One region of the Pseudoalteromonas sp. SR41-1 genome, then DNA from elsewhere that is predicted to be linked to it. Evidence: predicted binding sites of a transcription regulator. Region 1 holds the regulator's gene; the other holds the start of a gene.
The links. The regulator ArgR, encoded in region 1, controls arginine synthesis, uptake and breakdown. The targets are predictions, from matches to a motif close to ANTGAATANNTATTCANT.
Positions count from the first base shown of each region.

Region 2: the regulator ArgR is predicted to act here: its motif matches at 2,033-2,050, upstream of gltB (glutamate synthase large subunit).

Region 1 covers NZ_JACJEK010000004.1:169,817-173,250, reverse strand. The annotation lists gene ispB (octaprenyl diphosphate synthase) at 1-290, shown strand, start outside; gene mdh (malate dehydrogenase) at 538-1,470, opposite strand; gene argR (transcriptional regulator ArgR) at 1,696-2,163, shown strand; gene H5118_RS04925 (Dyp-type peroxidase) at 2,171-3,070, opposite strand; gene H5118_RS04920 (ABC transporter ATP-binding protein) at 3,119-3,434, opposite strand, start outside.
Region 2 covers NZ_JACJEK010000008.1:122,446-125,879, forward strand. The annotation lists gene H5118_RS08965 (ABC transporter ATP-binding protein) at 1-158, opposite strand, end outside; gene H5118_RS08970 (efflux RND transporter periplasmic adaptor subunit) at 200-1,453, opposite strand; gene gltB (glutamate synthase large subunit) at 2,152-3,434, shown strand, end outside.

The DNA.
Region 1 (3,434 bases):
GCGATGATTTAGCTGAAGGCAAACCAACCCTTCCGCTTATTTATGCTATGCAACATGGTAGCGAGCAGCAAACACAGCTCATTCGTGATGCAATAGAGCACAGTAATGGTATGGAGCATTTAGAAGAAATTTTAACTGCACTAAAACAAACTAATGCGCTTGAGTTTACAATGCAAAAAGCAGAGCTTGAGGCCGAAAAAGCCATTGCCTGTTTAGATTTTTTAGCTGAGTCTGACTATAAGCAAGCACTTATAAGCCTTGCCCGTATTGCGGTTGACCGCGACCACTAGTTTTAACTAGTTACACAGTGTGACATTAATTCTGAGCAATAAAAAAGCCTGCGAATGCAGGCTTTTTTATATACCAATTTTATCAAAACATTAAGCATTCTTTCGGGCTAAATAACTCATTAGCTGCGTTAAATATTATTTATATAGAACAACTATACATCGTAATATTTGCCTTGCTAACGAGCTATTTATCCATCGTAATAACTGCTCATTTATTTAATGCAATTGGTATCGCTCAAACTGGCTATTACGCCATGAAATCAACACCTTCTTTGATGTCTTTTTTCAGAGTTTCAAGCATGTCATTTTTTGCTTTTGTTTCAAATGCGCTTAGTTCGCCGTAAGAAAGAATTTCTTCTACACCGTTTTTACCTAAACGTACTGGATGTGCAAAGTACTCTGCATCGCCATTTTCAACAGCAACGTAAGCGTAATCTACAACTTCTTCACCTTGTAGGCCTTTAACTAAAGACATACAAAAACGAGCTGCAGCAGCACCCATAGATAGCGTAGCTGAACCACCGCCTGCTTTAGCATTTACAACTTCAGTACCCGCATTTTGGATACGTGGAGTAAGTGCAGCAACTTCTTCATCAGTGAAAGAAACACCTTCAACTTGAGAAAGTAGAGGCAGAATAGTTGTGCCTGAGTGACCACCAATTACTGGTACTTTTACAGTTGCTACGTCTACGCCTTTAAGTTCAGCAACAAATGCTTCTGAACGAATAACGTCAAGCGTAGTAATACCGAATACGCGTTTAGCGTCGTAAGTACCTGCTTTTTTGAATACTTCAGCAACAATTGGAACTGTGCCGTTTACTGGGTTAGTAATAATACCTACTAACGCTTTAGGACAGCTGGCAACAATGCCTTCTGCTAAAGTTTTGATGATGCCAGCATTTACATTGAATAAATCAGCACGATCCATACCTGGTTTACGTGGCATACCCGCTGGGATAAGAACGATGTCAGAACCTTCAAGCGCTTTATTTAAATCGTCTGCGCCAAAGCCTGCAACTTTAACATCTGTTGGGATGTGAGAAAGGTCAACCGCAACACCTGGTACCACTGGTGCAACATCATAAAGTGATAATTCAGAGCCAGCTGGTAAGCCTGTTTTTAATAATAAAGACAACGCTTGGCCGATACCGCCTGCAGCACCTAATACAGCAACTTTCATTGGAATTCTCCGTAATTTGAGGTAGGAAACATTTGTGGCTCTTAAGATAATGAAATTAGCGACTAAAAACAAATTTATCCTGTCTATTTCAAGTATATTTTCGACCATAGTCGTAAACTTATGTGATTTAACGCATCAAACTGGCAAGTTAACTAAACAACTGCTGCATAATTATTCATTTTTGTGTAGAATTTGCAGCATAAATAACAAAAACGAATAAAGACTATGCAACCACAAGATAAACAAGAAGCACTGGTAAAAGCATTTAAATCACTATTAAAAGAAGAAAATTTTGGCTCTCAAGGCGAAATAGTTGATGCGTTAAAAGATCAAGGTTTTGACAATATAAGCCAAAGTAAAGTTTCACGCATGTTAAGTAAGTTTGGCGCTGTACGTACACGTAATGCCAAGCAAGAAATGGTTTACTGCTTACCTGCTGAAATGGGTGTACCTACGGCTAAAAGCCCATTACGCCAATTAGTAATCGACATTATGCACAACGAAATGATGATCATTATTCGTACCAGCCCTGGTGCTGCTCAGCTTATTGCACGTTTATTAGATTCATTAGGTAAAGCAGATGGCGTACTAGGAACTATTGCCGGCGATGACACTATTTTTATCGCTCCTGCTAAAATATCTGAAATAGATGTAACACTTGAACGTGTTCGCATTTTATTTGATACGGTTTAATAGCAAACTAAATTTGTTTTAAAAACCCGACTGAAGGCGCAAAGAAAGCAGAACCCATATCGGCTTGAGTAAAATCAAGCCAGTGGTCGTAACAATCCCCTTCCCCTAAACGACTATTAAGTACTTTTTCAAATGCGGTACCCGTACAAGCGCATGTAATTGATAACATTCCCTGCTCATATACATCGCCATAAGGCATGCTCTGATTTAATAGTAGCGGTTGTCCGTCTTCGTCTTTTAGCTCACTTCGCGAAGCATGGCTGGTTTCAATTGCGGGGGTAATTAGTGTGTTATCAAGGCGCGTACGCCCCATTATTTGTTCTTGCTCGCTCAATGATAAGTGCTGCCACATAGTTAAGTCATGCTTATAACGCTGTACATGAATATAACTTCCCTGATCTTCAAAGCTACCAGGGTTGCTGATTAAAGCCGTAGCGCGCTTTTTTCTTCCATGTGCGGTGTCGCCACCATAAATAAAACCGTTAAAATCACGACCATCTAAAAAGCGAAAATTCCGAATTTGCTCCACCAGCTCTACATCGGGGGCAAATAATTTTAAAATTTGCAGCGCAAATAAATGGTTAACATCTTCACGGTCAGAGCGAATTTGTACAAATAAATCACACGGTTGTACGCTCATTTGGTGATCGCTATGGGTTATATTGGGAAAGCTCTGTAATTCGCTTGGAATGTATTCAGGGAGGATATGCGGCCAGTATTGCGCACCAATAGCAACCATACAAGAGAGCATTGATTCTGAAAATTGATCGCTAAACTCTTCTTCTATAGCGCTTACTTGTTTTAACTTTGCGCGAAGTGATTCGTCTTGACCATCAAACACATTAAAAAATAAGTGCAAACCGTGTAAGTTTGCTTCAGCACAAATCCCTGATTGCGCTTGCGCCATTGTTATTCCTTAGTTTTACAGATAAAAACACAGCGAATAACAAATTAATTACGATTCGAAAAAATTCACCGTGTGAGGTTTTATTTTTATTATAACCTGATCATTATTTTCAAATGACTGGCCATATTGTGCAGCAACTTCAATTTCTTGTTCATCAATAACAAGCGAATAAACATACGCCGAACCAATAAAGCGACGACTTATGATTGTAGCTCGCTTGCTGAATTTGTCACTTTGGTTATCTGCCACTAATTCTATTTGATGAGGGCGCACATATATAAGCCCTGCACTTACATTATGCTTACTCTCAACATAAGATTCGACTAAACCAAATGGTGTTTTATATTCAGTTGCGGTTAACACT
Region 2 (3,434 bases), on a different contig from region 1:
ATACCTGCAATATTTAAAAAGGTTGTTTTTCCTGAGCCGCTAGGACCGGTAACAGCAATAAATTCGCCTTCGTTTACTTGCAGGTTAAAGTCTTGAAGCGCATGGGTTTGTACCATTTCTGTTTGGTATACTTTACTTACATTGTTCATTTGTAACATGGTTGTACCTAATTATTTTAGCGTTGGTTGAGAACGTCTGTTTAATTTAATAAAATCGTATCGGCTTGCTTAAAGTCGCTGTAGCTTGAAATAATAATTTCATCGTTTTCTTTTAGCCCGCTCAAAAGCTCAACTGCATTAATGCTGGTAGCGCCTATTGTAATAGGTATACGCTTTGCAATATTGCCTTCTACCTTATAAGCAAAAATTCCGCCTTGCTGCATAAAAGCGCCGCGTTTCACCTGCATTACACCTTCTCGGTTGTCGAGTAAAATACGTGCAGTTAAGCGTTGGTTTTGACGGATGTTGTTAGTAACAGCTTTAAATCGGACGCGTGCTGTTACTTCACGATTATTAACTTCTGGTGATATGGCGGATAAATTCCCCATCACTGTTTCATTGCCTAACTTAAGCTCTACTTCCATACCGAGTCCTAATTCGTTGGCGTAACTTTCAGGTACTTGAAGTTCCGCTTCGAAATTACTTAAGTCGACGAGAGTCATAAGAGGTTGGCTTTGCGTCACTGCGGCTTTTTGTTGCACTAATAGGTTACCCACGATCCCTGTAACGGAAGCCTTAATAGATAGGTTGCTTACTTTTCTGATTAAATCATCAACAATAAGTTGCTGGCGGGTTACATCACTTTTAGCTGCTTGTAGTTCAAAGGCGAGCGTGTCTTTGGCAAGCAATACCTCTTGTTGTGCATGCTTATATGTGAGCTTTGAACGTGATAAATCATCAACTGCTTTTTCAAGATCAATTTGGCTAATTAAGTGCTTTTGTATTGATAACTGCGCCCGGCGATTTTCGCGCTCAGCGGCGTTAAGCTCAACTTGTGCCATATCAAGTGTTTTATTTAAAGTGAGTGTTTGGCGTCTTGCTTGCAAATGCTGCCTTTGCTGCTCGCCTTGTAGTCGTTTAAGTACAGACTCCTGTTGCTTTAATTCGTTAGTTAACTCAGGGCTTTGCAGCAGAGCAAGTGTGCCCCCTTGCTTTACTGTATCGCCGGCCTTTACTTTTAAATCTATAAATCCACGTTCTGGACTGTAGATTTTAGGAGCATTAGCAGCAACAATTTTACCACTGGCGGCAATATCTCGAATGAGCGCTTTAACATGTACTTTTGCAACCTGTACTTTTGAGCGGCTAATAGAGCTTTTAGCGCTATGGTTAGTTATAAAAATATAAGCAACTGTAGAGACCACAATGAAAACAATCGCAGTGATTATCGCGTATTTTTTATAGCTTATAGGTGCCTTTACTTGTACGTCTTGTGCGCTGGTATCTTTAATCATTTAATTCCCCCTACATTGCTTTTATGTATTTTTCGCACAGCAGTAATAAAGCTGCTGTGCAAATGGCGGCAATAGGAGAGAGCAAAAATAAGCTTAGAGTAAACATGGTAATTCCAATTAGCGATTATATGTAAAGCTATACGATTAATATGCCAACTATTATCACATTGATATTAAAGTACTTTTTATTTTTTGTTCATGAAAATGATGTCCGCGGACAGTTTTTATGTCCGCATCGGACACCGCTTTAAATAAAAATTCACTATTAATGTACAAAAAAGGACATGAACTTTCATAACTATACTAATGAGCAGCAATAATCGGGGATGTTAAGCCATTAAAGTAATGAAATAGCATAAAACTATCTAAATGTTAACTGAATAGCCCTTCATGTGTTGAATACTTATTCACTTTTACTCACCTTTACGTTTACGTAAGCTGCATCTTTGGGTGCTTGTGTTTTTTACAATATGTTAAACTTGACACCAGTGTCATGAAAAAATAGTGGTTAAAATAACGCTAAATGTTAAAAATAATGATAAAAAGAAATCTTGCTATGAAGTGAGAAATATTCAAGAATGTGAATATGTATTCAAAGTGCTATTGACTCTATTTAAGATAGAGGCTAGTTTTGTCCGTCTGTTAGCAAATCGTCGAGCAGTTCATCCACGCTAACAGTGCAGCAAGGGGAGGGGTCTATGTTATACGACTCAAAGTTAGAAAAAGAAAATTGTGGCTTTGGCTTAATAGCCCAAGTTAATGGTCAAGCTAGTCATAGGCTTATTCGTACTGCTATTACGGGGCTTGATCGCATGCAGCACCGTGGCGGTATATCTGCCGATGGTAAAACAGGTGATGGCTGTGGTTTATTATTACAAAAACCAGATAGCTTTTTCCGTGCAATTGCCAGTGAACATAATTGGCACTTAGGCAAAAACTACGCAGTGGGTATGATATTTTTAAATTCAGACCCTGTTTTAGCACAAGCTGCAAAACAAATACTTAGCGAAGAATTAGAAAAAGAAACGCTAAATATTTTAGGTTGGCGTGTTGTACCAACCGACCCATCTATGTTGGGTCCTATTGCTGTACAGCAATTACCAGGTTTTGAACAAATTTTTGTTAGCGCGCCAGAAGGTTGGCGTTCTAAAGACTTAGAGCGTCGCTTATATGTAGCACGCCGCCGCGCTGAAAAGCGCATTGTTGATGATGAAGCTTTCTATATCGCAAGTCTATCTGGTTTGGTAACTATCTATAAAGGCTTAATGATGCCTGCGGATTTACCTAATTTTTACCTAGATTTAGCTGATATTCGTATGACGAGTGCGATTTGTGTTTTCCATCAGCGCTTTTCTACTAATACTCAGCCGCGTTGGCCTTTAGCTCAACCTTTCCGCTATTTAGCACACAATGGTGAAATTAATACTATTGAAGGTAACCGCCAGTGGGCACGCGCACGTTCTTATAAATTTGCGTCACCGCTTATTCCTGATTTACAAAGCGCAGCGCCGTTTGTAAACGAAACCGGTTCTGATTCATCAAGCCTAGATAATATGCTTGAGCTATTTTTAGCTGGCGGCATGGATTTATTCCGCGCTATGCGTATGCTCGTGCCGCCTGCATGGCAGAAAAACCGTGCAATGGACGACGATTTACGTGCATTTTACGACTTTAACTCTATGCATATGGAACCATGGGATGGCCCGGCAGGTATTGTTATGTCGGATGGTCGTTTTGCGGCGTGTAACCTTGACCGTAATGGACTTCGCCCAGCACGTTATGTAATTACACAAGATGGTTTTATTACGCTTGCATCAGAAGTGGGTATTTGGGATTACACTGCCGATGAAGTGGTTGAAAAAGGCCGTGTTGGTCCAGGTGAATTATTAGTTATTGATACTAAACTTGGCAAAATCTGGCACTCGGATGAAATCGATCAAGATTTAAAATCTCGCCATCCTTACAAGTCATGGCTTGAAGA